Regions from separate parts of the Kitasatospora sp. NBC_01300 genome, predicted to be linked through region 1. Evidence: riboswitches for the same ligand, from Rfam matches in the RefSeq annotation. Region 1 holds a riboswitch; each other region holds the start of a gene.
The links. Region 1 has a riboswitch for thiamine pyrophosphate ahead of thiO (glycine oxidase ThiO). Riboswitches for the same ligand answer to the same signal wherever they lie in the genome.
Positions count from the first base shown of each region.

Region 2: another riboswitch for thiamine pyrophosphate. It lies ahead of thiC (phosphomethylpyrimidine synthase ThiC); the one in region 1 lies ahead of thiO (glycine oxidase ThiO).
Region 3: another riboswitch for thiamine pyrophosphate. It lies ahead of OG556_RS18225 (cytosine permease); the one in region 1 lies ahead of thiO (glycine oxidase ThiO).

Region 1 is NZ_CP108408.1:2,030,989-2,043,325, forward strand. It holds gene OG556_RS09065 (NAD(P)/FAD-dependent oxidoreductase) at 1-876, opposite strand, end outside; TPP riboswitch at 961-1,073, shown strand; gene thiO (glycine oxidase ThiO) at 1,077-2,252, shown strand; gene thiS (sulfur carrier protein ThiS) at 2,249-2,518, shown strand; gene OG556_RS09080 (thiazole synthase) at 2,520-3,317, shown strand; gene pknB (Stk1 family PASTA domain-containing Ser/Thr kinase) at 3,437-5,212, shown strand; gene OG556_RS09090 (molybdopterin-dependent oxidoreductase) at 5,278-5,907, opposite strand; gene bfr (bacterioferritin) at 6,129-6,608, shown strand; gene OG556_RS09100 (bacterioferritin-associated ferredoxin) at 6,613-6,906, opposite strand; gene OG556_RS09105 (class II 3-deoxy-7-phosphoheptulonate synthase) at 7,104-8,513, opposite strand; gene OG556_RS09110 (anthranilate synthase family protein) at 8,755-10,689, shown strand; gene OG556_RS09115 (response regulator) at 10,767-11,447, opposite strand; gene macS (MacS family sensor histidine kinase) at 11,425-12,337, opposite strand, start outside.
Region 2 is NZ_CP108408.1:3,866,700-3,871,525, forward strand. It holds gene OG556_RS17260 (AbrB/MazE/SpoVT family DNA-binding domain-containing protein) at 1-97, opposite strand, end outside; gene thiC (phosphomethylpyrimidine synthase ThiC) at 256-2,112, opposite strand; TPP riboswitch at 2,108-2,242, opposite strand; gene OG556_RS17270 (IS30 family transposase) at 2,481-3,614, shown strand; gene OG556_RS17275 (DUF5326 family protein) at 3,683-3,883, opposite strand; gene tenA (thiaminase II) at 4,100-4,768, opposite strand; gene OG556_RS17285 (cupin domain-containing protein) at 4,802-4,826, opposite strand, start outside.
Region 3 is NZ_CP108408.1:4,076,938-4,089,274, reverse strand. It holds gene OG556_RS18230 (S1C family serine protease) at 1-659, opposite strand, end outside; TPP riboswitch at 983-1,130, shown strand; gene OG556_RS18225 (cytosine permease) at 1,123-2,580, shown strand; gene OG556_RS18220 (glycerophosphodiester phosphodiesterase) at 2,660-3,484, shown strand; gene OG556_RS18215 (ATP-binding protein) at 3,790-4,332, shown strand; gene OG556_RS18210 (DUF5926 family protein) at 4,439-5,422, shown strand; gene OG556_RS18205 (bifunctional DNA primase/polymerase) at 5,629-6,306, opposite strand; gene OG556_RS18200 (PP2C family protein-serine/threonine phosphatase) at 6,920-8,356, shown strand; gene OG556_RS18195 (aminopeptidase P family protein) at 8,493-9,992, shown strand; gene OG556_RS18190 (hypothetical protein) at 10,045-11,499, opposite strand; gene OG556_RS18185 (RNA polymerase sigma factor) at 11,496-12,170, opposite strand.

The DNA of each region.
Region 1 (12,337 bases):
CGCGTGGTCCCAGTGCTGGACGGCCAGCCGGGCACCGGAGCGGGCGGACGGGTAGCTGACGCAGTCCCCGGCCGCGAAGACGCCGGGCAGGCCGGTGCGCAGCCGCCCGTCCACCAGGACGGCGCCGGTGCCGTCCAGCTCGACGCCGGAGCCGGCCAGCCAGCCCGTCGCGGGCCGGGCGCCGACGCCGACCACGACCTCGTCGGCGGGCAGGTGCGAGCCGTCCGCGAGCAGCACCGCGCCCTCCTCGACGGCGGCCACGCCGACCCCGCAGCGCAGGTCGACGCCGGCCTCGGCGTACCAGGCGGCCATCGCCGAACCGACCTCGGCCGGCAGCGCGCCGGGGACGGGCGCCGGGCCCGCCTCGACGACCGTCACCTCGCAGCCGGCCGCGCGGGCGGCGGTGGACACCTCGGCGCCGATCCAGCCCGCGCCGACCAGCACCAGCCGCAGGCCGGGCCGCAGCAGGGCGCGCAGCGCCAGCGCGTCGTCCAGGGTGTGCAGCAGGTGCGCGCGCTCGGCGCCGGGCAGGGCGCGCGGGGTGGCGCCGGTGGCGATCACCAGGGCGTCGTACGGGAGGTCACCGGCGTCGGTGTGCAGCACGCCGGGGGCGAGGCCGGTGGCGCGGCGGCCGGTGAACAGTTCGATGCCCAGCTGCGGGTAGTCGATGTCCAGGGTGGTGGCGTCGGCCTCGCCGAGCAGCACGTCCTTGGAGAGCGGCGGCCGGTCGTACGGCGCGTGCGGCTCCTCCCCGACCAGCGTGATCCGCCCCCGCCAGCCGCCCTGCCGCAGCTTCAGGGCGCACTGCGCCCCGGCCAGCCCGGCCCCGACGACGACCACCTGATCCGTTGCGTTCAGCTCTGCCACGCCCGTCACTGTACTCAGCGCCCTGCCGGGGCCATCGGCCCGTCCACCCCGCGTACGGGCCTTCGGCCGGGCCCGCCCCCGGCGTTATGGTGGGGGCACCATCACGGGAGCCCGGCGTACCGGGCTGAGAGGCGGGCTGGCACGGCCCGCGACCGTCCGAACCTGATCCGGGTCATTCCGGCGAAGGGAGAAGAGCAGCCTTGTCACGCTTGCCCGAGGAAACCCACGCCGACGTGCTGGTGATCGGCGGGGGCATCATCGGCCTCGCCGTCGCCTGGCGCGCCGCCCAGCGCGGGCTGAGGAACATCGTCGTGGTCGACCCCTCCCCCGGCGGCGGGGCGGCCGGGGTCGCGGCCGGGATGCTCGCCCCGGTCACCGAGCTGCAGTACGGCGAGGAGCCGCTGCTGCGCCTCGGCATGGCCTCCAACCAGCGGTACGGGGACTTCGCCGCCGCGCTCACCGAGGCGAGCGGCGGCCTGGACACCGGGTACCGCCGGTGCGGCACGATCGCCGTCGCGCTGGACTCCGACGACCGCGAGGAACTGCGCGAGCTGCACGCCTTCCACCAGCGGCTCGGCCTGGACTCGGCCTGGCTGACCGGCCGGGAGGCCCGCAGGCTGGAGCCGATGCTCGCCCCCGGCGTGCGCGGCGGCCTGCACGTCGCGGACGACCACCAGGTGGACCCCCGCCGGCTGCTGACCGCCCTGGTGGCCGCCTGCGGGCTCGCCGGGGTCGTGGTCCACCGGGCCGAGGCCGTCGGGCTGCTGGTCGAGGGCGGCCGCGCGGCCGGCGCCCGGCTCGGCACCGGCGAGACCCGGAGGGCCGACCAGGTGGTGCTCGCGGCCGGCCCGCACAGCCACCGGCTGCCCGGGCTGCCGGAGGGCGTGCTGCCGGCCGTCCGCCCGGTGAAGGGGCAGATCCTGCGGCTGCGGATCCCCGAGGCGTACCGGCCGTTCCTGTCCCGCAACGTCCGCGCGGTGGTGCGCGGACAGCACCTGTACCTGGTGCCCCGGGAGAACGGCGAGCTGGTGATCGGCGCGACCACCGAGGAACAGGGCTACGACACCACCGTCACCGCCGGCGGGGTGTACGAACTGCTGCGCGACGCCCACGAGTTGGTGCCGGGCATCACCGAACTCCCGCTGCTGGAGACCTCCGCCGGGCTGCGGCCCGGCTCGCCGGACAACGCCCCGCTGCTGGGCCCGACCGCGCTGCCCGGGCTGGTCGCCGCCACCGGCCACTACCGCAACGGCGTGCTGCTCACCCCGGTGACCGCCGACCTGCTCGCCGAGTACCTGGCGACCGGCGAACTCCCTGAGCTTGCACAGCCGTTCACACCCACCCGGTTCTCCCCCGACCGCTCCACCGCGAAGGCCTCCGCATGACCGAGATCGCACCACCCCAGACCACACCGGCCCAGACCGCGCCGACCCGGACCGCGCCGACCGAGATCGGGCTGACCGTCAACGGCGAGCCCCGCCGGGTGTCCGCCACGACCACCCTCGCGGAGGTGGTGGCCACCCTCAGCGCCGCCCACAGCGGCGTCGCCGCCGCCCTCAACGAGGCCGTGGTGCCCCGCAGTTCGTGGCCGGCCACGGAACTGTCGGCGGGCGACCGGATCGAGATCCTCACCGCCGTCCAGGGAGGCTGACATGGCTGACGACCTGCTGACCATCGCCGGGGAGTCCTTCGGCTCCCGGCTGATCATGGGCACCGGCGGCGCGCCCAGCCTGGAGATCCTGGAACGGGCGCTGCTGGCCTCCGGCACCGAGCTGACCACCGTGGCGATGCGCCGGGTCGACGCCGGCACCCAGGGCTCCGTCCTGGACGTGCTGACCCGCAACGGCATCCGGGTGCTGCCCAACACGGCGGGCTGCTTCACCGCCGGGGAGGCCGTGCTGACCGCCCGGCTGGCCCGCGAGGCGCTCGGCACCGACTGGGTGAAGCTGGAGGTGATCGCCGACGAGCGGACCCTCCTGCCGGACCCGATCGAGCTGCTGGACGCCGCCGAGACCCTGGTCGACGACGGCTTCACGGTGCTGCCGTACACCAACGACGACCCGGTGCTGGCCCGCAAGCTGGAGGACGTCGGCTGCGCGGCGATCATGCCGCTGGGCTCGCCGATCGGCTCCGGCCTGGGCATCCGCAACCCGCACAACTTCCAGCTGATCGTGGAGGGCGCGGGCGTCCCGGTGATCCTGGACGCGGGCGCCGGCACCGCCTCGGACGTCGCGCTGGCGATGGAGCTGGGCTGCGCGGCGGTGATGCTCGCCTCCGCGGTGACCAGGGCGCAGGACCCGGTGCTGATGGCCGAGGCGATGCGGCACGCCGCCGAGGCGGGCCGGTTCGCCCACCGGGCCGGCCGCATCCCGCGCCGGTTCCACGCCGAGGCCTCCTCGGCGATGGCCGGCCGGGCGGAGCTGGACACCCGCGAGCACCCGGCGTTCTGACGCTCCGGCGCCCGGCACCCGCCCGCGTGTGCCGTGTCACAAACCGGGCACAGCCGGGCCCGGAGGCGATGTCCTCCGGGTCCGGCCGACAGCCGGAGGCCTAGACTCTTCGGGTGGACATGGCACTGCACGACCCCTTGATCGGTACCCTGCTCGACGGCCGGTACCGGGTCGAGCAGCGCATCGCGACCGGCGGGATGTCCACCGTCTACAGAGGCACCGACACCCGGCTGGACCGGGTCGTCGCCCTCAAGGTGATGCACCCCGCGCTGGCCGGGGACGACGGCTTCACCACCCGGTTCATCCGCGAGGCCAAGGCCGTCGCCCGGCTCTCCCACCCGAACGTGGTGAACGTCTTCGACCAGGGCGCGGACGGCGCGAACGTCTTCCTCGCCATGGAGTACGTGCCCGGCCGCACCCTGCGGGACCTGCTGCGCGACCGCGGCGCGCTGTCCGTGCGGGCCGCGCTGGACGTGCTGGAGCCGGTGCTGGCCGCCCTCGGCGCCGCCCACCGGGCCGGGCTGGTGCACCGGGACGTCAAGCCGGAGAACGTGCTGATCACCGAGGACGGGCTGGTCAAGGTCGCCGACTTCGGCCTGGTCCGGGTCCTCGGCACCGCCGACGGCGCACCCACCTCGACCAGCACCGCGACCGGCGGCACGGTCCTCGGCACCGTCTCCTACCTGGCCCCCGAGCAGATCCTCCCGGACGCCCCCACCGACCAGCGGGTCGACGTCTACGCGGCCGGCATCCTGCTCTACGAGATGCTCACCGGCCGCCGCCCGCACACCGGCGACAACCCCGTCCAGGTGATGTACAAGCACCTGCACGAGGACGTCCCCGCCCCCTCGCTGATCGCCCCGGCCGTCGGCCCCGGGCTGGACGCCATAGTGGCCGGCGCCTGCGCCCGGACGGCCGACGCCCGCCCGTACGACGCCGTCGAGCTGCTCGCCGCCCTCCAGCGGATCCGCCGCACGCTCACCCCGGCCGAGCTGGACGCCGAACCGCCTGCCTCCACCCGGCCCAGCCCGCGCTACCCGACCAGCGAGCCGACCTCGGTGATCCAGCAGCCGGCAGGGCCCGTCGACGCGGCGCCGGAGCCCACCAGCGTGCTGGACGTGCCGGCGGAGCTGCTGGACCAGCTGTTGGTCGAGCCGCGCCCGTACGACGAGCCGACCCCGGTGCGCGGGCGCCGGCCCGGCCTGCTGCGCCGCCTCCCCCGCAAGCCGCTGATCTGGGTCGCCGCGCTGACCGCCCTGGTGCTGGCGGTCGGCGGCGCGACGTACGGGCTGTCCGAGGGGCTGTACGGGCCGGTGCCCGGCGTGCTCGGCAAGGACCGGGCCGAGGCGCAGCGGATCCTGGACAAGGACGGCATGCACGGCCGCTTCGTCGAGGTGTTCAGCGAGAGCGTCCCGGCCGGGCAGGTGATCGCCACCGACCCCGGGGTGGGCGCGCGGACCCGCAAGAGCGACACCGTGACGGTGACCGTCTCCCGGGGCCCCAAGCGGATCGCGGTGCCGGACCTGGCCGGGAAGACCGCCGACCAGGCCGCCGACGCGCTGACCGCGGCCCAGCTGACCAGGGGCGGCGTGACCGGGACGTACGACGACACCGTGCCGGAGGGCGTGGTGATCAGCAGTTCGCCGGCGGCCGGGCAGCTGCTCCAGGAGAACACCGCGGTCTCGCTGGTGGTCAGCAAGGGCATGGTGCCCGTCCCGGACGTCACCGGAATGAGCAAGGACGACGCGGCGAAGGCGCTCCAGGCGGCCGGCTTCACGATGCAGACCAGCGGGGTCAACCTGTTCGGCACCGGCAAGGTGTCCAGCCAGTCCCCGGCGGCCGGCGAGCGGCGCCCTCAGCACACCGCGGTGACGGTCAACTTCCCCTTCTTCTAAGGGGATTCCTCGCTCCAAGGAGATTCCTCGCTCCTGAGGGGATTCCTCCGGACGTCGGCCCGCCCTCAGCGCAGCGGGCCGTCGCCCGGCTCCTCCTGGTGGGAGTAGCGCTGCTCGCGCCACGGGTCGGCGAGGTTGTGGTAGCCGCGCTCCTCCCAGAAGCCCCGGCGGTCGGCCCGCATGTACTCCACCGCGCGGACCCACTTGGGGCCCTTCCAGGCGTACAGCCCGGGGACGATCAGCCGGACGGGGAAGCCGTGCTCGGCGGTCAGCGGCTCGCCGTTGCGGTGGGTGGCGAAGATCGTCCGCAGGTCGGCGAAGTCGGCCAGCCGCAGGTTGGCGCTGTAGCCGTACTCGGCCCAGACCATCACGTGGGTGACGCCGGGCGCGGGGGGCTCCAGGTCGAGGAGGGCGGCGGCCGGCACGCCCGACCACTCGTTGCCGAGCAGCGTGAACTTGGTGACGCAGTGCAGGTCGGCGACGACGGTGGTGCGCGGCAGGGCGTGGAAGGCCTCGAAGTCCCAGCTGTGCTTCTCCGCCGAGGCGGTGGCGCCGAACACCTGGAGGTCCCAGGTCAGCGGCTTGAAGCGGGGTACGGGCCCGTAGTGCAGGGCGGGCCAGCCGCGCTGCACGCGCTGCCCCGGGGGGAGCCTCGGGTCAGACGGCGGAAGTGGTTCTTGTTCGGACTGACCCATGACTCCATGGTGACAGACGGCGGCCGACGCGCCGTGCGCGCCCCTTGGCGCGACCACGCGCCCCGCCCTCAAGAGCCGGTGGCCGAGCCCGTATCGGCCCAAATCGGATATTCCAAAACATGTCCTAGTGAGTGTGAACTTACTGGAACTTCCTCCCATTTCGATGCCAGGATGCGCAGCGCAGGAGTCACAACAGGCCGTAGCGCAGGGAGGCACCAGCCATGCAGGGCGACCCAGAGGTCATCGAGTTCCTCAACGAGCAGCTCACCGCGGAGCTCACCGCGATCAACCAGTACTTCCTGCACGCCAAGATGCAGGAGAACTTCGGCTGGACGAAGCTCGCCAAGTACACCCGGCACGAGTCCTTCGACGAGATGAAGCACGCCGAGACCCTCACCGACCGGATCCTCTTCCTGGACGGGCTGCCGAACTACCAGCGGCTGTTCCACGTCCGGATCGGCCAGACGGTCAAGGAGATGTTCGAGGCGGACCGCCAGATCGAGGTCGAGGCGATCGACCGCCTGAAGCGCGGGATCGTGGTGATGCGCGCCAAGAACGACGTCACCTCGGCGAACATCTTCGAGGACATCCTGGCCGACGAGGAACACCACATCGACTACCTCGACACCCAGCTGGAGCTCCTGGAGAAGCTCGGCGAGGCGCTCTACCTCGCCCAGGTGATCGAGCAGCCGGACTCCTGAGCCCTCAGGCCGCGCGCAGCGGGGCGACCGGGGTCGGGGCGGACCGGGTCGCGGTGGCCACCGGCGCGGGCGCGGCCTGGTCCTGCGGGTCGGCCAGACCGAGCTTCGCGGCGAGGCGGGCGGTCGGGCAGGGCCGGGCGCCGTGCTCGCCGAGCAGGGCCTGGATCCGGCGGACGCAGGATCCGCAGTCGGTGCCGGCCTTGCAGCCCCGGGCGATCTGGCGCGGGGTGCCGGCCCCGGCGTCGATCGCCTTCTTCACCTGGTCCTCGGTGACCGCATGGCACATGCACACGTACATCGCGGACTCTCCAGGGTGGTGCGGCGCCGACCGGCGGAACGATCTTGACTAAGGCTTGCCTTACTTCACTAAGCCTCACCTTACCCGGCGTTCCGGGTACGAAAAAGCCCCTCCGGGCTCGGGGACCCCGAATCCGGAGGGGCTTTCGTCACATTCGCTCAGCGGTGACCCGCCGACGGCGGCTCACCCGTGGCAGCTCACTGGCCGCGGTACATCTCCGCCACCAGGAACGCCAGGTCCAACGACTGGCTGCGGTTGAGCCGCGGGTCGCAGGCCGTCTCGTAGCGCGTGTGCAGGTCGTCGACCAGCACCTCGTCGCCACCGCCGACGCACTCGGTCACGTCGTCGCCGGTCAGCTCCACGTGGATGCCGCCCGGGTGGGTGCCCAGCGCGCGGTGCACCTCGAAGAAGCCCTTGACCTCGTCGAGCACGTCGTCGAAGCTGCGGGTCTTGTGGCCGCTGGAGGCCTCGAAGGTGTTGCCGTGCATCGGGTCGCAGATCCACACCGGCTGGGCGCCGGACGCGGTGACCTTCTCCACCAGGGTGGGCAGGTGGTCGCGGACCTTGCCCGCACCCATCCGGGTGATGAAGGTGAGGCGGCCGGGCTCGCGCTCCGGGTCCAGCTTCTCGATCAGGGTCAGTGCCTCGTCGACCGAGGTGGTCGGGCCGAGCTTGACGCCGATCGGGTTGCGGACCTTCGAGGCGAACTCGATGTGCGCGTGGTCCAGCTGGCGGGTGCGCTCGCCGATCCACACCATGTGGCCGGAGACGTCGTACAGCTCGCCGGTGCGCGAGTCCACGCGGGTCAGCGCGGTCTCGTAGTCGAGGATCAGCGCCTCGTGCGAGGAGAAGAACTCGACGGTCTTGAACTCCTCCGGCGCCACACCGCAGGCGTTCATGAACGCCAGGGCGTTGTCGATCTCCCGGGCGAGCTGCTCGTAGCGCTGGCCGGCCGGCGAGTTGCGCACGAAGTCCTGGTTCCAGGCGTGCACCTGGCGCAGGTCCGCGTAACCACCGGTGGTGAACGCGCGCACCAGGTTCAGCGTCGCGGCGGACGCGTTGTACATCCGCTTGAGGCGCTCCGGGTCCGGGATGCGGGACTCGGGGGTGAACTCGAAGCCGTTCACCGAGTCGCCGCGGTAGACCGGCAGCGTCACGCCGTCGCGGGTCTCGGTCGACTTGGAGCGCGGCTTGGAGTACTGGCCGGCGATCCGGCCCACCTTCACGACCGGCACCGAGGCCGCGTACGTCAGCACGGCGGCCATCTGCAGCAGGGTCTTCAGCTTGTTGCGGATGTGCTCCGCCGAGACGCCGTCGAAGGCCTCGGCACAGTCGCCGCCCTGCAGCAGGAAGGCCTCCCCGCGCGCCACGGCGCCGAGCCGGGCGCGCAGCTGGTCGCACTCGCCGGCGAACACGAGCGGCGGATACGAGGCGAGCTCGGCAAGGGTCTTGCGCAGAGCCTCTTGGTCCGGCCATTCAGGCTGCTGCGCCGCGGGCAGGGACTGCCAGGAGTGGCCAGTCCTCGATGTCTCAGTCGTCACGGTCACACCACCAAGGCTACGGGGTGACGCGAGCGATTCGTGACCATTGCCCGAGGGGTGAGACATAACTCGGACAAACAAGTGACCGGGCTCACCCTCCCCGCACGATCCGCTACGCTCGAACCATGCACGCGCCCCACACCCACTCCTGGTGGTGGGCCTCCCCCAAGGGTGGCCCACCGATCGCGCGTTCCTAGACGAACACGACGGCCGCCCCTCGGGGCGGCCGTCGGCGTATGCGCAGACGGCCCTCCGGGAGCGGATCCCAGCACCGCACCTCACCAGTCCCCCGGAAGGAAGCCGCTCCGTGACCGCCACCGCCGACCTGCTCGCCCGCCTCACCGCTCCCGACGCGCCCGCGTTCGCCCTGCTGCACCGCCGCACCCCCCGGCTCGCCCCGGACACCGTCGAGGTGCTGGTCGGCACCGTCGACAGCTACCGGAACCTCGCCGACCTGCCGGTCCGCACCGGCGTCCCGGCCGACGGCCCCGTGCACGACCTGCTCGCGCTCGTCCCGTACCGGCAGATCCGCGAGCGCGGCTTCGAGGCGCACGACGACGGGACCCCGCTGCAGGCCCTCTCGGTGGCCGAACAGCACACCCTGCCGCTGGCCGAACTCACCGCCGCCCTGCCGCAGTCGCCGGTCTCGCTCACCGACGGCTCGTTCGACATCGACGACGAGGCGTACGCCGCGATCGTCCGCCGGGTGATCGAGGAGGAGATCGGCAACGGCGAGGGCGCCAACTTCGTGATCCGGCGCGACTTCGGCGCCACCCTGGAGAACTTCTCGCCCGCCCTCGCGCTCACCCTGTTCCGGCGGCTGCTGGAGCAGGAGCGCGGCGCCTACTGGACCTTCCTGGTGCACACCGGCGAGCGCGTCCTGGTCGGCGCCTCCCCCGAGGTGCACGTCCGGCAGAGCGGCGGCACCGTCGTGATGAACCCGATCTCCGGCACCTACCGCTATCCGGCCGGCGGCTCCGACATCGACTCGCTGCTCCGGTTCCTCCACGACCCCAAGGAGCTGGAGGAGCTGACGATGGTCGTCGACGAGGAGCTCAAGATGATGTGCACGGTCGGCGACCTCGGCGGCCAGGTGCTCGGGCCCCGGCTCAAGGAGATGTCCCACCTCGCCCACACCGAGTACGAGCTGCGCGGACGCACCTCGCTGGACGTCCGCGAGGTGCTCCGCGAGACGATGTTCGCCGCCACCGTCACCGGCAGCCCGGTGCAGAACGCCACCCGGGTCATCAAGCGGTACGAGCCCGGCGGGCGCGGCTACTACTCCGGCGCGCTCGCCCTGATCGGCCGCTCCGCCAGCGGCGGGCAGCTGCTGGACTCGCCGATCTGCATCCGCACCGCCGACATCGACCCGGCCACCGGCCGCCTGGTCGTCCGGGTCGGCGCCACGCTGGTGCGCCACTCCGTCCCCGAGTCCGAGGTCGCCGAGACCCACGCCAAGGCCGCCGGGGTGCTCACCGCGATCGGCGCCCGGCCCGCGCCCGCCCGGCTGCCCGGCCCCACCGGCCCCCGGCTCGCCGACGACCACCGCGTCCAGGCCGCCCTGGACGCCCGGCGGGCCGACCTCGCCCCGTTCTGGCTGCGGATGCAGACGCCGACCGTGGTCACCGAGCCCACGCCGACCCTGGTGGTCGACGGCGAGGACACCTTCACCTCGATGCTCGCCCACCTGCTCACCTCGATCGGCCACCAGGTCAGCGTCGTCCGCTACGACGCGCCCGGGCTGCCCGCGCTGCTGGCGGCGCACCGCGGGCCGCTGGTGCTGGGCCCCGGGCCCGGCGACCCGGCGCTCGCCGACGACCCCAAGATGGCCCTGCTGCGGCCGGTCGTCGCGGACGCCCTGGCCGCGGTCCGCTCCGGGGCCCGCACCGCGCCGCTGCTCGCGGTCTGCCTCAGCCACCAGCTGCTCTGCGGCGAGCTCGGGCTGGCGCTGGGCCGCAAGGACGTCCCGTACCAGGGGGCGCAGGAGAGCGTCGACCTGTTCGGCACCAAGCACACCGTCGGCTTCTACAACACGTTCACCGCGCGCTGCTCGGACGCCGACGCGGCCCGGCTCGCCGCGCAGGGCGTCGAGGTCGCCCGGGACGCCGCCACCGGGGACGTCCACGCGCTGCGCGGTCCCGGCTTCGCCGGCCTCCAGTTCCACCCCGAGTCGGTGCTGACCCGCGACGGCGTCGGCATCGTGGCGGGCCTGCTGCGCGAGGCGGCGGCCGTCCGCGGCTGAGCGGCCGGTGGGGGCCGGTCCCGGACCGGCCCCCACCGCACGCGGCATCGCCGCCGCGGCCGGACCCGCCGGACCCGTCAGATGTCGTCGTCCAGCCCCTGCTCGATCGCGTACCGCACCAGTTCCACCCGGTTGTGCAGTTGCAGCTTGCCGAGCGTGTTCTGGACGTGGTTCTGCACCGTCCGGTGCGACAGCACCAGCCGGTCGGCGATCTGCCGGTACGACAGGCCCTTGGCCACCAGGCGCAGGACCTCGGTCTCCCGCGCGGTCAGCTGCGGGACGGCCGGCGCGGAGGCCGGGGCCGGTTCGGCGGCCAGCCGGCGGAACTCGCCCAGCACCAGGCCGGCCAGGCCCGGGGTGAACACGGCGTCGCCCACGGCCGTGCGCCGCACCGCGTCCAGCAGCTCCTCCCGCCCGGCCGACTTCACCAGGTACCCGGTCGCGCCGGACTTCACCGCCTCCAGCACGTCCTGGTGCTCGCCGCTGGCCGAGAGCACCAGCACCCGCACCGCGGGGTCCTGCGCGACCACCTGGCGGCACACCTCGGCGCCGGGCAGACCGGGCAGGTTGAGGTCCAGCACGACGACCTGCGGCGAGCAGGCGCGGGCCCGGCGGACGGCCTCCTCGCCGTCGCCCGCGGTGGCCACCACGTCCAGCCCGGCCTCGGCGAGGTCCCGCGAGACGGCGTCGCGCCACATCGGGTGGTCGTCCACGACCATCACCCGCACCGGCCGGTCAGTCGTCGGCTGATCGGTCATCAGAGCCCTTCCTCGGGACGCGGAGTTCGACCTCGACGCCCTCGCCGGGCGCCGAGTACAGCTCGGCCGTTCCGCCGAGGTCCAGCAGCCGGCCGCGGATGGACTGGGAGACGCCCAGCCGCCCGGCCCGCTCCGCCTCGCCGAGCCGGCCGGGGGCGAAGCCGGGGCCGTCGTCGCGGATGCTGACCGTGACGGCCTGCGGCTCGTCCTCCACCAGGATCCAGGCCCGGGCCCGCTCCCCGGCGTGCCGGCGGACGTTGTCGACGGCGGCGCCGACCGCCGCGGCCAGTTCGCCGGCCGCCCCGGCGGGCAGCAGCACCGGCCCGCCGGGCGCGGACAGCGTGATCCGCTCGTCGGCGTACGGGCGCAGCAGCGCGGTGAGGTCCTGCGGCTCCCCGGCCCCGCGCTCCTGCGGGCGCTGCGCCGGGATCGGGCCGCCGGTCATCAGCGCCCGCAGGGCGCGCTCCTGCTCGCCGGCCAGCCGGCCGAGTTCCGCGAAGTCGGCGTCACCGCCCGGGCGTCCACCGGCCGCAGCGCCCTCGGCCGGCCGCGCGGCGAGTTCGGCGCCGTGGCGCTGGACGAGGGCGAGCACCTGGAGCACGCCGTCGTGGATGTCCCGGGAGAGCCGCTCGCGCTCCCGGGTGGCCGCCTCGACCTGGAGCGCCCGGGTGAGCGTCGCCTCGCTGGCGCGGGCCAGTTCGATGACGTAGCCGATGGCGCAGCCGGCCACCATCAGCAGCATGATGTTGTGGATGTTGTCGCCGGTCGGGCCGCCGTGGCCGAGGATGTTGGCGACGCCGATCACCGTGCCCGCGGCGGCCGCCCAGCGCCAGCCGCCCTTGCCGGCGAAGCCGAGCACCGTACCGGCGGCCCAGATGGTCGGCAGGGTG
Region 2 (4,826 bases), 1.8 Mb from region 1:
CCTCCTCGATGACATCCACCTCGTCTCCGGGACGCAGGCCGCACTTCTCGCGAAGCTCCGCGGGGATCGTGACCTGCCCCTTGCTGTTGAGCCGCATCTCCCACCTCCGAAGTAGCACGTATTACCACTACCACGTAATACTAGCTCGGCGACCGGCTCCCCCGGTGGCCCGCGTGCAGCCCCGTGGCCCAGGCATGCCGAAGCGCTGCCACGGGAACAGCGAGACCCCCGGAGCAGCGCTTCGACAGAACGACGTCAGTCGGCGAGGGGCAGGTAGACCCGGTTGCCCTGGGCGGCGAACTCGGCGGACTTCTCCGCCATGCCCGCCAGGGCCTCGGCGTCGAACTCGGTCTCCACGGCGCTGGAACCGTCGCCGTGCTCGGCGCGGATCTTCTGACTGATCTTCATCGAGCAGAACTTCGGGCCGCACATGGAGCAGAAGTGGGCCGTCTTGGCGGGTTCGGCGGGGAGGGTCTCGTCGTGGAAGGCGCGGGCGGTCTCCGGGTCGAGGGCCAGGTTGAACTGGTCCTCCCAGCGGAACTCGAAGCGGGCGTCGGAGAGGGCGTCGTCCCAGTCCTGGGCGCCGGGGTGGCCCTTGGCGAGGTCGGCGGCGTGGGCGGCGATCTTGTAGGTGATCACGCCGGTCTTGACGTCGTCGCGGTTGGGCAGGCCCAGGTGCTCCTTGGGCGTGACGTAGCAGAGCATCGCGGTGCCCCACCAGGCGATCATCGCGGCGCCGATGCCCGAGGTGATGTGGTCGTAGCCTGGGGCGACGTCGGTGGTGAGCGGGCCGAGGGTGTAGAACGGCGCCTCGTCGCAGATCTCCTTCTGGAGATCCATGTTCTCCTTGATCTTGTGCATCGGGACGTGGCCCGGGCCCTCGATCATCACCTGGACGTCGCGCTCGCGGGCGATCCGGCCGAGTTCGCCAAGGGTCTGCAGTTCGGCGAACTGCGCCTCGTCGTTGGCGTCCGCGATGGAGCCGGGGCGCAGGCCGTCGCCGAGCGAGAAGGTGACGTCGTAGCGCGCGAGGATGTCGCAGAGCTCCTCGAAGTTGCTGTAGAGGAAGTTCTCCTGGTGGTGCGCCAGGCACCAGGCGGCCATGATCGAGCCGCCGCGCGAGACGATGCCGGTCTTGCGGCGGGCGGTCAGCGGGACGTACCGGAGCAGGACGCCGGCGTGGACGGTCATGTAGTCGACGCCCTGCTCGCACTGCTCGATGACGGTGTCCCGGTACACCTCCCAGCTCAGGTCCTCGGCCTTGCCGTCGACCTTCTCCAGGGCCTGGTAGAGCGGCACGGTGCCGATCGGCACGGGGGAGTTGCGCAGGATCCACTCGCGGGTGGTGTGGATGTTGCGGCCGGTGGAGAGGTCCATGACGGTGTCGGCGCCCCAACGGGTGGCCCAGGTCATCTTCTCCACCTCCTCCTCGATCGAGGAGGTGACGGCGGAGTTGCCGATGTTGGCGTTGATCTTCACCAGGAAGTTGGTGCCGATGATCGCCGGCTCCACCTCGGGGTGGTTCACGTTGACCGGGATGACGGCCCGGCCGCGGGCCACCTCGGCCCGCACGTACTCGGGGGCGAGGCCCTCGCGCAGCGCCACGAACTCCATCTCGGGGGTGACCACGCCCCGCTTGGCGTAGGCGAGTTGGGTGACGGCGGCACCGCCGCGGCCGCGCAGCGGGCGGCGCGGGCGGCCCGGGAAGACGGCGTCCAGGTTGCGCAGGTTTCCGCCGCGCGGCGAGGTGTGCTTGATCCCGTCGTCCTCGGGGCGCGCCTCGCGGCCGTCGTACTCCTCGACGTCGCCGCGCTGGCGGATCCAGGCGTCGCGCAGGGCGGGCAGGCCGCGCCGCACGTCGGGTTCGTAGGCCTGGTCGGTGTACGGGCCGGAGGTGTCGTACAGCGGGACGGTCCTGCCGTTGGTGAGCTGCACCTCGCGGTACGGGACCCGCAGGTCGGGCCGGGACCCTTCGCGGTAGGCCTTGCGCCAGGCCGGGGTGGGGTAGCCGGTGCCCGCGCTGGTGACGGTGGCGGTGGCGGTATCGCCGACCTCAGTGCCGCTGTTCCCGGTGCTGCGGGCAGGCTGCGGCTGTGCTTCGAACGTGGTCATCTGACCTCATACTCCCTACGCCGGCATTACCCGGTCAGGTTCCTGCGGTCGACGCAGCCGTCGGTCCGTCCGTCGACGTCCCGGTCAGCGCCCTCTCAGCCCGGTGCTCCGAGCTCCCGCGTCGGCAGGCGGTGTTGCCTGCACATGACGCCCAACACCGTAGCGAGCCGATCGCCGCAGGTCCAGCACGCCCCACCAGGCCGGACGCCGCGCCAGGAACGCCGAAGGCCCGGCCCCCCGTCCTTGGGTTCTAGGAGTCGTTGCAACACCCCAGTTCAGGGGATGCATTGGACTTCGAGATCCGCAAGGACCGGACGGCTCAGGGGCCCGTGAAGCTGAGCCGGGAGCGAGCGGCATACTCCCGGCTCATGCAGCAGGGCTACAGCAACACCGAGGCGTGCAGGATCGTCGGGATCACCCCCCGGACAGGCCGTCGGTGGCGCAACGGCCGCAGCGCCGACCGACGGCAGAAGGCGGCACCACCGATTCACGCGGTGGTGCCGCCTTCCGGTCCCTCCCGTTACCTGTGCGAGGACGAGCGCATCCACATCGCCGACAGGCTTCGAGAGCGGGCGGCGGTCCGTACCATCGCCGCCGAGCTGGGCCGCAGCCCCTCCACGGTCAGCCGCGAGATCAAGCGCAACCGGCACCCCGAGAGCGGCGCCTACCGCCCACACGCGGCCCAGGCCCGGGCCGACGCCCGCCGGCCACGTCCCAAACCCCGCAAGATCGGCCGGATACCCGGGCTGCGGGACTTCATCCAGCACCACCTCGACAGGAAATGGAGCCCGGAGCAGATCTGTCACGCTCTACGGGCACAGTTTCCCGAGCGGCCGGAGATGCACGTGGTCCACGAAACCGTCTACCAGGCCCTCTACGTCCAAGGCCGCGGCGAACTGCGCCGCGAACTGGCCGGTGCCCTGCGCAGTGGCCGGGCCCGCCGCAGACCCCAGCGGCAGGCCAACTGCCGCCAGCCCCGCTTCACCGACCCCATGGTCATGATCAGCGAGCGGCCGGCCGAAGCCGAGGACCGGGCCGTCCCCGGCCACTGGGAAGGCGACCTGATCCTCGGCAAGGACGGCAAGTCCGCCATAGGAACCCTGGTCGAACGCGCCACCCGCTACGTCATGCTCCTACACCTGCCGAACGGCCGCACCGCCGACCAGGTCCGCGACACCCTCGTGGAAACCGTCCAGACCCTGCCCGCCCACCTGGTGCGCTCGCTCACGTGGGACCAGGGCTCCGAGATGGCCGCCCACAAGAGCTTCACCATCGCCACCGACGTCCCGGTCTACTTCTGCGACCCCGCGAGCCCCTGGCAGCGCGGCTCGAACGAGAACACCAACGGCCTGCTGCGGCAGTACTTCCCCAAGGGCACAGACCTGTCCGTCCACGCTCCCGAACATCTGGCCTTCGTCGCCGCCGAACTCAACGGCCGCCCACGCAAAACGCTCGGCTGGGAAACCCCAGCCGAGCGCCTGCATAAACTGATCGCGGCTTGATCAACTCACCACGTGTTGCAACGACCCCTGGAAACCGCCGTCCAGGGGGCCGGGCCTCGGGCAGCGGCTCAGCCCTTGGCGGCCTTCTTCACCAGGACCACCACGGCGGCGGCGATGCCGGCGACGACCAGCACCTTGATCATGATGCTCAGCAGGGCGCCGACGACACCGAAGACGAATCCCAGGATGTTCCAGAGCAGCACCAGGACCAGCACCGGGATGACGATGTTCCGCACCCAGGAGGGCAGCGACTTCCAGAGCTCAGCCATGACCGTTCCTTCTCTCCCCGTGGGGTCGGCTGCCGTCCGGTGCCGCATCCCGCTTGCTTTCGGTACTTCGATCGTACGGGGACACGAGTGCCGGAACGAGGCCCGTCGGCCCGGAGAGAACCCCTAGATCACCCCGACCCGGGGCCCCGGGGAGACCCGGGTGCGGGACTCGGGGACGACCCCCGGGAAGGGCCCCGCACCCCCTGCGACCAGCGGTCAGACCGGCCAGCGCTCGCCGCGCCAGGCGGCGTCCCAGAACATCCACTCGTAGCGCGAGGTGGTCGTGAAGTGCTCGACGACCCGGCGCCGTTCGGCCGGGGAGATCTCCTCGCCGAGGCGGTCGGTGAGCGCCAGCACCCGGCGGACGACGGACTGGAACGCCTCGTCGCCGTAGGTGGCGATCCACTTGGCGTACAGCGGGTCGGGGGAGCCCTGGGCGAGCAGCGCCTCGCCGACCCGGGCGTAGATCCAGTAGCAGGGCAGCACCGCGCCGACGGCCTCGGCGAAGGAGCCGCCGTAAACGGTCGCCAGCAGGTAGCTGGTGTAGGCCCGGGTGGTGGGCAGCACCGGTTCGGCGGCGGCCTCCTCGGCGCTGCCGCCGAAGGCGGTCAGGAACTCGGCGTGCATGCCCTGTTCCGCCGCCAGTGCGCCGACGGCGTCGTCGGCGAAGGCCCGCACGTCCTCCTCGCCGGGCGCCTTGGCGGCGCAGACGGCGAGCGCGCGGGCGTAGTCGCGCAGGTAGTGCGAGTCCTGGACGACGAAGTGGCGGAAGGCCGCACGCGGCAGGGTGCCGTCGGTGAGGCCGCCGATGAAGGGGTGGGCGAGGATCTCGGCGTACACCGGCTCGATGGCCGCCCAGAGTTCTTCCGTCAGGCTCTTGCTCATGCCCAGGACCCTAGACGGTCGGTCCGCGGACGGTCAGCCCTCGGGCGGGGAGAACACC
Region 3 (12,337 bases), 2.0 Mb from region 1:
TAGCCGAGCGGTCCGGCCGGGCCGCCCGGGTAGCCCGCGCCGCCGCCGGCGTCGTGGGCGGCACCCCAGCCGCCGAGCGGCTGGCCGGCGCCGAACGGGTGGTGGCCGGGCGCGGGGTGCGCGGCGGGCGCGCCGGGGGCGGCCGGGGTGCCGTACGGGTCGTGCGGGCCGGCGGCGGGGACGCCGTGGGCCGGGGTGGCGTACGGGTTGGCACCCGGCGGCAGGGCCGGGCTCTCGGCGACGGGTGCGACGGGTGCCGCCGGCGCGGCCGGGACCGGCGGTGCCGGCGGCAGGACCGGCGGCGGCGCGTCGATGTAGCCGGTGGCGGCGTCGACCGGGGCGGCCGGCGCGTCGGCGACCGGCACGGCCGGGGCCTGCGCGGGCGCCTCCGGCGCGGGGACCTTGGTGAAGGCCACCGTGGGCTGGTACCCGCCCTCGGCCGGAACACCGTCGGCCGCCACGCCCTCCGTCGGCGCGGCCTCAGCCGGTGCTGCCTCGGCGGCCGGAGCGGCCCCGGGCTCGGGGACCCGGCCGAAGGCCAGTGTCGGCTGGTGCCCGCCCGAGGCGTGGCCGTCGGAAGCGGGAACAGCCGCCGCCTGGCCGCCCGAGGGCTGCTCCCCCTGCGGCCCGGTGGGCCCAACCTCGCGCTCGGTGCTCACGAACGACCTCCATAGCTGACAGAACCAAGGACCATAGTTTTTCGTACTGCCGATTCGTTTGCCGTAAGGACCCCTCTGAATAACTCATAAGAATCCTTAGCCGCCGCCGACAGCCGGGCCGCCGACCAGGCTGTCCTGCGCCGACGACCGGGCCCACGACCGAGCCGACGGGCAACACGACCGAGCCGACGGGCAAGTCGACGGCCGAACCGGCGACCGGCCGACGACCGGAGGCTCCCCCACCTCCGCCGGGCGTCCCGCGATGCGGGCCGCACACCCCGTGGCCTTGGCGTTCACCCCCGGGCCGGTTAGCCTGTCGCTCACAACTGACACGCGGGAGCTTGGACCGTCCAGGCTGAGAGTGCGCTGGTCGACCGTACGCCACGGGATCGTGGGCGGACCGTCGAGGGGGCGCAGACCGCCGGAACCTGTCCGGGTAATGCCGGCGTAGGGAGTATCGGCCATGTCGCCTGCTTCGCCATCCTCTTCTTCGGGCGCGCCCGCGTCCAAGGGTTTCCCCGAACCGTCCCCGGCCGCTCACGGCGGTGACGGCGGTCACGCGGACCCCACCGGCACGGCGACCGCCGTCCTGGACCGCCCGGAGCGTGCCGAGGCGCCGCTCGTACTGGACACCGAGCCGCCGCGCACGCTGCGCTTCCGGGACCACTTCGCGCTCTGGATGAACCTGGGCGTCAGCCTGATCGGCTTCTCCACCGCCGCGACCGTGCTCGGCGCCAAGGGCAGCGAGCTGTCGCTGGCCGCCGCGGTGACCGCGATCGTGGCCGGCACCGTGGTCGGCACCGCGATGCTCGGCGTGGCCGCGCTGATCGGGGCCCGTACCGGCGCGCCCGCGATGGCGAACCTGCGCGGGCTGTTCGGCACCCGGCTGTCGTACGTCCCGACCGTGCTGAACATCGTCCAGTGCGTCGGCTGGGGCGTGTTCGAGCTGCTGACGATCGCGGCGGGCGCGCAGACCGTCGCCCACACCGACGGCTACCGCTGGCTGTTCGTGCTCCTGGCGGGCGCGCTGACCACCGCGCTGACCATCTGGCCGCTGGGCTCGATCGCGGTGCTGCGCCGCTTCGTGGCCGGTGCGGTCGCCGTCGCGATGGTGTACTTCACCGTCCAGCTGGGCCGCCAGGGGGTGCCCGACCCGGGCGCCGGCAACTGGCACGGCTTCCTGGGCGCCACCGACGCGATGATCGCGGTGTCGATCTCCTTCGTCCCGCTGGCCGCCGACTACACCCGGCACTCGCGCACCGCGCGCTCGGCGTTCTGGGGCAGCTTCTCCGGCTACACGATCGCCCAGGTCTGGTGCTACGTGCTCGGCCTGATGGCCCTGCTGCAGTCCGACGGCGACCCGAACAGGATCTTCGACTCCTTCCTCGGCGTCTGGGCCGGCTGGCTGTTCCTGCTGGTGCTGGTGCTGCGCGAGACGGACCAGTCCTTCGCCAACGTGTACTCGACCGCGATGTCGGTGCAGAACCTGCTGCCGAAGGTGGACCGCCGGGTGCTGACCGGCGGGATCGGCCTGCTGATCACCGTGCTGGCGCTGCAGATCGACAAGTTCACCGACACCTACACCAACTTCCTCGGCCTGATCGGCTCGGTCTTCGTGCCGCTGCTCGCGGTGCTGGCGGTGGACTACTTCTTCGGCGCCGGCCGGTACGGCTGGAACCTCTCCGCCGACGCGCCCTCGCGCCGCCTGATGCTGCTGCCGTGGGTGCTGGGCTTCGCGGTCTACCAGTTCATCGCGCCGACCGCGGTGGCCAGCTGGTGGACGGGCTTCTGGACCTCCGCCCAGGACGCCCTGCACTTCACCCCGCAGGAGTGGACGTCCGCCTCGCTGTTCGCCTTCCTGGTGCCCGCGCTGGTCACCTGGGCGCTCACCCCGCTGACCCGCAGGGCGGCGCTGAGCTGACCGACCGACACCGAAGACGGCCCCGCGGATTGGGGCCGTCTTCGCCTGCGCGTCACTTCCGCCGCCTATCGTGGGGCCCGTGACCAGCACAGACCCGTCCTCGACGGCGGCGCGCAGCACGCCGCCCGTCCAGGTGATCGCCCACCGCGGTTCCTCGCACGCCCTGCCCGAGCACACCCTGGCGGCGTACCGGCGCGCGCTCGACGAGGGCGCGGACGCGGTCGAGTGCGACGTCCGGCTGACCGCCGACGGCGAGCTGGTCTGCGTGCACGACCGCCGGATCGGCCGGGTCTCCAACGGCCAGGGCACCGTCTCGGCGATGACGCTGGCCGAGCTGGAGGCGTACGACTTCGGCGCCTGGAAGACCGGCCGCCCCAGCACCGACCCCGAGCTGCGCGGCGTGCTGCGGCTGGAGCGGCTGCTGGAGCTGGTGGTGGACTGCGGCCGCCCGGTGGACCTGGCGATCGAGACCAAGCACCCGGTGCGCTACCGCGGCCGGGTGGAGGCCGAACTGTTGCGGACGCTCGAACGCTTCAAGATCGGCGCGAACCGGGAGGGCGAGCGCCCCTCGGCCCGGATCATGAGCTTCTCCTCGGTGGGGCTGGACCGGGTGGCGGCCTCGGCGCCGGAGTACCGGCGGGTGTTCCTGTTCGAACGGGCCCTGCCGCTGGTCGGCCGGCTGCGCCCGGGCTCCCCGCTGCCCGGCGGGGCGCGGATCGCCGGACCGGGCATCGACCTGGTGCGGGCCCGCCCGCAGCTGGTGACGCGGCTGCGCGAGCTGGGGCACGAGGTGCACGTGTGGACCGTGGACGAACCGGCCGACGTGGAACTGTGCCTGGAGCTCGGGGTGTCCGCGATCATCACCAACCGGCCCGCCGAGGTCCTGGCGCAGCTCGGCCGGTGATCCGGCGTCGGACGGCGGGCCGCCCGCAAATCCACCCGCAAAGCCCGGACACAACCTGATCGTTCTGGTCGGCAGTCAAACCTTCCGGGCCCGTTATTGCCGGAATTCATGCGCCGGGGCGACGCACGGTGAGCACGGAATGACCTCAGGTCCACCCTCGGTCGCAATCGCTTGAAATGTCCTCGCGGGATCGTCCGGCGGTCGTTTCCGACGCATTACCAAGGGGCATCTCTCCCTCGGCATACGCTGAAGGAGGTCCGGGGGTGGCGTTGATGGTGGCGCGTGAAGTGCCGACTTCATCGACCATGGCAGTGCCGCACGGCCCGGCGAGTGTCGGGGTCGCACGGCGCCGACTGCGTCGAGATCTGGGTGACCGGCAGATACCGGAGCCGGTCATCGATGATGCCGTACTGATCCTTTCCGAACTGCTGAGCAACGCCTGTCGGTACGCCCGTCCGCTCGGCCCGCTGCGGGCCCTGGGGCGCGGCGCCCGGGCCGAGGTGGTGGACCAGCTGCTGGTCGGCGTCCCCTCCGGGACGCATTCCGCCACGGGCGGCCGGGAGCGCGACGAGCACGGGAGCGGAACGGACGGCGGCGTGCTGGTCCGCTGGCAGCTGCACGCCGACGGCGTGCTCACCCTGGAGGTCACCGACGGCGGCGCGACCACCCGGCCGCTGCCCGCCGGCCCCTCGCTGACCTCGCGCGGCGGTCGCGGACTGAACATCGTCGACCAGCTGGCCAGCGACTGGGGCGTGCGCGACGCGCCCGGCGAGGTGACGGTCTGGGCGGCGCTGCCCGCCCGGGCCCGGCACGCCCGGCGCACCGGTGGTGACGCCCGCAGCGCCTGAACCGACGCGCGCTCCCCACCCGTCCGCCCGGCGTGTGCCCGCGCGCCGGGGGAACGTCAGTAGGCTGCCCGGAGCAAAGGACCACCGTTCCCGGGAGAGCCGCACCATGGGCAAGAAGGCCGCCAAGAAGGCGCCGCAGCGTCAGTCCACCACCGCCGTCGCGGGCGAGGTCCCCGTGGTGGGGGCCCGCGAGAACTGCCCCTGCGGTTCGGGCCGCCGGTACAAGGCCTGTCACGGCCGGGAGGCCTCGCACGCGGTGCAGGAGCTGGTGCACCGCCCGTTCGAGGGCCTGGCGGGCGAGGCCGACTGGGTCGCGCTGCGCGAGCTGGTGCCCGCCGCCACGGTGCCGCTGACGCTGGCCGCCGGGGTGGCCGAGGGCGCCACCGGCGAGGTCCCGTCGGTGACCCTGGCCACCGTGCTGCCGCTGGCCTGGCCGGCCCTGCGCCGCCAGGACGGCTCCATCCTGCTCGGCCTGCAGACCCAGTCCTCCTCCGGCGACCTCAGCCGCGACCTCGCGGACGCCCTGGAGCTGGCGCTGGCCACCGAGCCGGGCAACCCGGTGCCGTCCCGCCGGACCGAGGCGGGCGGGCGCCGGCTCCAGGACCTGCTGGACGTCACCGCCGCGTTCACGCCCGCCGTGCACACCGGCTTCGAGTTCTGGCTGGAGGACGCCGAGACCGCGACCGGCGAGGTCGCCGCCTCCCTGGAGCGCGCCAACGCCTCGGCCATCCCGACCGAGAAGCTGGCGAGCGCCGACGCCGCCTACTGGTGCGGCACCCCCGACAAGAACCACCTGCGCTGGGTGATGACCGTGCCCGAGGAGCGGCTGCTGGACGCGCTGGCCCGGCTCAGCGCCGCCGACCAGTCCTCGCTCGGCCCGGACACCCGCCTGGTCGGCTCGTTCCGCGCGCACGGCCTGACCGTCCCGGTCTGGGACCTCCCGCTCGCCATGACCGCCGCCGACTGCGAGAAGCCGGCCGCCGAGTTCGCCGAGCGGCTGGCCTCGGTGCTCGCCGACGAGACCCCGTTGACCGCCGAGGAGCGGCGTGCCCGCGCGAACCTGGTGAACCGTCAGGTCACCTTGAACTAAAGCGCCCGGGATCCGGGTGATACGCGTCACATTGTCGCCATGGAGCCGCAATTTCCGGGCGGGCAGGGCGTCTTGGAAATTGGCGCGGGCGCGGATCCTTGTTACTGTCTAAAGAGTCCGGCCGCTGGTGCATCCCCCGTCGCCAGCGGCCGGATCTTTTGTTTTCCGCAGGGCCCCGACGAGCGGCCCGGGAACGGACCGGCGGATCAGTACGCCGAGCGACCGCTGTCCAGTCGGACCGTCGCCTCCACCAACTCGCCCAGCAGCGGCCCGACCTGCGGCAGCCACACCCCGCCGTCGGCGTCCGGGCGCGGGGCCAGCACCCAGCGCACCCGGCCGGCCGCTCCGCCGGGCGGCAGCGGCAGGAAGCCGTCCACCCCGTGATAGCGCAACGAGCCCGGCACCCAAGGGAGTTGAGCGAGCATCTCGCCGAGCGCGTCCAGCGAGTACGGGGCCACCAGCAGCGCGTACCGGCCCGGCATCGCCAGCACCGGACCGAGCGGCAGCCGCAGCGCGCCCAGGTAGACCAGCGCCCGGGCGCCGGCCGCCGCAGGCAGGCTGACCGCCGAGACCACCGAACCGGTGGCGGCCAGCACCGGAGCGTCCGGGCTCTGCCGCTCCCACCACCAGCGCACCATCCGGGCGTCCGTGGTGGCGGCCAGCAGCGACGGGTCGTGCGGGTGCGCGCCCGGCACGGCGCAGTCCTGGTCGCCGCAGGAGCACTGACCGCCGCGCAGGACGGCCCCGGGCACCACGGGCCAGCGGTGGTCGACGGCGGCCGTCAGGGCCGCGGCGAGCCGGGCAGGGCGCTGACGTGCGACGTCGTCCTGGACGGGGTGGTGGGGAGTGGCGGGCGGACACGGATCTTTCGGGTTCTCACGCATGGCGCTCGTTCCTTTCCCTGACCGCTCGGTTCGCTCCGGCCCGTCGGCACCGCCGGGACTCGTCACGCGGACCCGCGGTGGCACGGCCCCGGCGGCGCGAAGGGGGGCGGGCGGCATGGCGGGCGGCGCGGCGACGACGTGGATCACGGTGTGGAGCACGACATGAGAAGGGCCGCGCACTGGAACAGCCCCTGGAACGAGAATCCCGTATGCGACCGGATGGACGCCGCCCGGGCGCGCTTGGTTCCACCGTACGAGTGAGAGACTTCCGGCCAGCCCAGGTCCCGGGCGGCGCGGGCATACGATCCGGACGGCCGCCGGGTCCGTCCCCTCCGTTCTGCCCGCTCCCGGTCCCCTCCATTCCTCCCGACCGGACCAGCGCGCGCCCAGGCCGTACGCGCCCCCCGACCGGGTCTCGCGGATGTGGAACAGGCCACCGCGTCGTCCTGGATCTGGACATGCCCCAAATGGCCTGTGTAGAAGTGGTGGCATTGCTGTCGATCAATGACGAGTAGTAGCGAATCGAGGCGAAACGCGCCCTTTGGCCGTCATCGCTCCACACCGGCCGTACCTGGGGGTTCCGCATGGCACGTAGCACGTCAGGAGTGGCGGCATGACCGAGTCCCACCCGTCGTCGTCGACACCCTCCGAGCCGGGCGAGCCCGGCAGCGCCGGCGGGCTGACCGTCCTCGACCCACCGGGCTTCCCCGGCCCCGCCGACGCGCAGGACGGCACGGCGGACGTCCGCACGGCCCCGGCCGCCGGGGTGCAGGACCGTTTGGCCGGACGACTGTCCGATTTCGCCAGCCTGCACCGGCACACCGAACAGCTCGCCCGAGCCCGCGGCCTCGACGCCACCCTGGACACCGTCCTCGCCTCCGGCGCCGCCCTGCTCGGGGCCCGCCGCGGCGTCCTGGTCACCCGGATGCCCGGCGGCCGGCCCGGCCAGCCCGTCGGCCTCGGCCTCGACCGCGCCAGCCTCGGCGCGCTGGAGACCGTCCCGCCCGAGCAGAGCCTGCTCGCCAGGCTGCTGCGCGAACAGGACCGGCCCGAACGGCTGCACTCCCCCGACCTCGCCGAGGACCCGGCCACCGGCGCCCGGCTGCGCGAACTCGCCACCCAGCTCGGCCTCGGCGGCTGCTACGGCCTGCCGCTCGCCACCGAGGAGGACGGCCCGCTCGCCGCCGCCCTCTGGTTCTACGACGAGCCCGCCGAACCCACCGAGCGCCAGCGCGCGCTCGCCCACCGCTACGCCGGGATCGCCGCCCCGCTGCTCGCCAAACAGCTGGAGGCGGACAAGGTCCGGCGCACCACCGAGGCGCTGCGCCGCGGCCTGCTGCCCGACCGGCTCCCCCAGCCCGCCGGCCTGCGACTGGCCGCCCGGATCCTCCCGGCCGGCCTGGACCGCTCCTGCGGCAGCGACTGGTACGACGCCATCCCGCTGCCGGACGGCACCGTCGGCCTCACCGTCGGCTCCGTCTCCGGCGACGGCCCCGGCGCGGGCCCCGGCTCCGCCCCCGGCGCGGCCGCCGCGATGGGCAGGATCCGGGCCGCGCTGCGCGCCTACGCCGTCCTGGAGGGCGAGGACCCGGTGTCCGTCCTCGGCGACCTGGAACTGCTGCTCAAGACCACCGAGCCGGCCCGCACCGCCACCGCCGTCTACGCCTGGGTGGAACCCGAGGAGCGCCGGATCACCCTGGCCGGCGCCGGCCACTGCCCGCCCGTCCTGGTCGGCCGGCACGGCGCCGAGTTCGTGGAGACCTCGCTCTCCGCCCCGCTCGGCATGCTGGCCTGCTGGGAGGCCCCCGGCGTCGAGCTCACCGCCGACCGCGGCGACACCCTGCTGCTCTACACCGAGGGGCTGGCCCGCCGCTGCGGCCCGACCCTGCACGCCGGCCAGGCCAACCTGCGCCGGGCCGCCGCCGACGCCCCGCGCGACGTGCGGATCGACCCGGACCGGCTCTGCGCCCACCTGCTGGCCGTCTGCCCCGACCCCGGGCCCGGACCGGCCACCGACGACCTGCTGCTGCTCGCGGCCCGCTTCGAATAGCCGCCCCGAACAGTCGTCCCGACCCCGAACGGGCGAGCGGCCGGGCGTCCGTACCATGGACGCACGGCCGCCCGCGCGTGTCGCGATCCGACACTCCCCCGAGGGGCGGCGGTACCACCCCAAGGAGGCGTTACACGTGACCGAGGACCGCACGCCCGCAGTGGCCGAGAACCCCGAAGCCGACGGCGGCGACGAGCCGCAGCAGTTCAAGGGCCGCAAGAACGGCCTGTACGGCGAGGTCTCCGACGAGCTGGCCGCCTCGATGAAGACCGGCTGGGCCGACACCGACCTGCACGGCCTCGTCCCGGTCGCCCAGGCCCCGTACGCGGCCGAGCGCCGCGCCCGGCTCTCCGCCGCCTACCCCGGCGAGCGGCTGGTCGTCCCGGCCGGCAACCTGCGGGTGCGTTCCAACGACACCGACTACAGCTTCCGCGCCGCCAGCGAGTACGTGCACCTCACCGGTGACCAGACCGAGGACGCCGTGCTCGTCGCCGAGCCCACCGGCGACGCCGGCCACGAGTTCGCCCTCTACCTGCTGCCCCGCTCCGACCGCGAGAACGGCGAGTTCTGGCTGGACGGCTACGGCGAGCTGTGGGTCGGCCGCCGCAACAGCCTGGGCGAGCAGGAGCAGCTGCTCGGCCTGCCGGCGCGCGACGTGCGCAAGGCCGCCGAGGAACTGGCCGGGCGCACCAAGGACTCCTCGGTGCCCACCCGGATCGTCCGCGGCTACGACGCCGGCCTGGAGGACACCCTGGCCGACGTGCTGGACGCCGACCGGGACGCCGAGTTCAAGGAGTTCCTGAGCGGCCTGCGCCTGGTCAAGGACGAGTGGGAGGTCGGCGAGCTGCGCGCCGCCTGCGACGCCACCGTCAAGGGCTTCACCGACGTGGTCCGCGAGCTCGGCCAGGCCGTCGCCACCTCCGAGCGCTGGATCGAGGGCACCTTCTGGCGCCGCGCCCGGGTCGACGGCAACGACGTCGGCTACGGCACCATCGCCGCCGCCGGCCCGCACGCCACCACCCTGCACTGGGTCCGCAACGACGGCGACGTCCGCCCCGGCGAGCTGCTGCTGCTGGACGCCGGCGTCGAGACCCACACCCTCTACACCGCCGACGTCACCCGCACCCTGCCGATCGACGGCCGCTTCAACGAGCTCCAGCGCAAGATCTACGACGCCGTGTACGACGCCCAGGAGGCCGGCATCGCCGCGGTGAAGCCCGGCGCCCGCTTCCGCGACTTCCACGACGCCTCGCAGCGCGTGCTCGCCGAGCGCCTGCTCGCCTGGGGCCTGCTGGACGCCTCGGCCTACGACGTCGAGAAGGTCCTGGAGCTGGGCCTCCAGCGCCGCTGGACCCTGCACGGCACCGGCCACATGCTCGGCCTCGACGTCCACGACTGCGCCCACTCGCGCCGCGAGGAGCACGCCGACGCGCTGCTGGTGCCCGGCATGGTCCTCACCGTCGAGCCCGGCCTGTACTTCCAGCAGGACGACCTGACCGTGCCGCAGGAGTACCGCGGCATCGGCGTCCGGATCGAGGACGACATCCTGGTCACCGCCGACGGCAACGAGAACCTCTCGGCCGGCCTGCCGCGCCGCGCCGACGAGGTCGAGGCCTGGATGGCCTCGCTGGCCTGAGCCACGCACCGAGGGCCCGGCCTCCCCGTGGTGGGGAGGCCGGGCCCTCGTGTCACTTGGTGACCTTGACGGAGATCTTCTTCTCGCCGAGCACGGTCAGCTTGCTTCCGTTGTACGGAAGCGTCACCTGCGCCGAGACCGGCATGTCCCCCGGGCCGTTCCCGGCGCCCAGGGTCAGCCGGTAGGTGACCTTCCGGCTCTGCCCCGGGGCCAGGGAGAAGAGCGACGCCTGGTCCGCGATCGCGTAGCCCATGTCGCTGCCCGGCCCCATCGGCCCCGGCTTCCAGGTGTCGCCGTCCTGACGCTCCAGCTTGCCGTCGTTGGGCGTCTGCACGACCTGCACCGGCGGCGACCCCGGGTAGGGCTCCGTGACGACCAGCGGCTGCAACTTTCCGTAGGTGTTCTGGCTGGTGTTCCGGAAGGTCACCGAGAAGGTGACGACCGAACTCCCCGCCGTCAGCTGCTGACCGGCCGCCAGGCCGTCGAAGGAGACCGCGATGTCGTTCCGGTTGGCCTCCGTGGGCGGCGCCTGGCGGCCGCTCAGGTCGAGGGTGTTGACGATCGTCATCAGTCCGGGCTGGTAGTCGGCCTTGAGGCCGATCGCCGAGACGGACACGAAGTCCTTCGGCAGGGCCCACATCTGGGCCGTGAAGGCGTCGCCGCCGCAGTTGATCTGCCACTGCGACTTGCGTGCGGCACGGCCTGCCACGGTGGGTGTGCTCTTGGTCGGCCCGGCACTGTCGATCCCTCCGCTCCTGTCGAGCGTGGGGGAGTAGGACCACGCCGGGCACCAGGGCTGCGTGGTCCAACCGCTGTCGGAATCCAGGTCGGCCAGTCTCGGCCAGGTGTACGACTCCTGGTCCAGGACCGTCAGGAGCACGCCGTGCGGCAGGCAGTCACCGGCCGACGCGTCCTGCGGAGCACTCGGGCTCAGGATGCAGAGGCTGTTGGCGGCAGGATCCGGATTGACGGCCCGCCAGCCCGGCGGGATCTTGAACCTGGCGCCCCGGAAGGGGTACGTCGTCCCGGCCGGCGCGGTGGTGGCCGGGGTGGTGGCGGGGGTGGTGGGCGGCGCCGTCGTCCGGGTGCCGGCCGACGTCGGGTCGGAGAGGGGGGCACCGGTCCCCGGGTCGGCGGCGGGGCTGCCGGTGTCCGGCGAGGTGGCCGTGGGGGTCGGGGCGGCGGTCGGCTCGGGAGTCGGGCTCGGCGAGGTCGTCATGGTGGCGGCCGGCGGGGGGACGTCCTTCTTGGCCAGCGGATCGCCGTGGAAGGTGAGCAGGCCGATCGCCAGCGAGGCGGCCAGCGCGAAGACCGGCACGGCCGTCAGGTAGACCGGGCGCAGTCGCCGCACCCGGCCGCGCGGCGGTTGCGCCGGGCGCAGGTCGCGCGCGGTGATCAGCGAGGCGCGGGCGCTCATCGCCTCGCGCAGCAGCCGTTCGGTCGCCGTCTCGGCCGGCCCGTCACCGTCTCGGCCTCCGCTCTCGCGGCCGGGGAGCTTGTCGGTCATCGAACCTTCTCCAGATGCTTTTCCAAGGCGTCCAGGGCCCGGCTGGCGGTGGACTTCACGGCGCCCCGGGACAGCCCCAGGGTCTCGGCGATCTGCGCCTCCGACTGGTCGGACCAGTAGCGCAGCACCAGCACCTCGCGCTGGCGGGAGGTCAGCTCCTGCATGGCCGCGAGCACCCGTCGGTGCTCGTCGTTGAGCACCGCGTGGTCCTCCGCGGAGGCGGCGTCCGGCTCGTGCGGCGGGACGTACTCGCGGGCGGTCTTCCGGCGGCGCAGCATCGACCGGGCGCCGTTGACCACCGCGGTGCGCAGGTAGCCGAGCGCGTTGTCCAGGTCGTCCAGGTGCTCGCCGTACCGCTGGTAGAGCTGGGTGAAGGCCTCCTGGACGACGTCCTCGGCCAGGTCCTGGTGGTCGACCAGGAGGACGGCCATCCGCACCAGGCCCAGCCGGTGGGCGTGGTACAGGTCGGTCAGGGTGGGCCGGTCCTCCGCAGGCTTGCGCCCGCCGCGCAGCAGCCGGAAGCCGGAGCGGCGCTGCGCCGCCTGCTCGTCGCCCGGGCCGGCGGGCACCTCGCCGGACTCCTGCGCGCCGAACAGCACGGCGACCACTCCGCGAACGGAGAAACCGCGCCCCCTCGTCGGCCCGGCGATCGGCCCGATGGCCATGGACATGCGCGTTTCCGCTTTCCCCCGGGACGGTGGCGGCTCTCGCCGGACCGTCAGGACTCCTGATCAAGATCGTGATCGGGGAGATCCTGACAGCCGCGCTCGGCCCGCCTCTCTCCGCCCCCGTACCAATGGACGTGTGACCGGGGTGGAGGTTGCAGGTGGATCCGAGG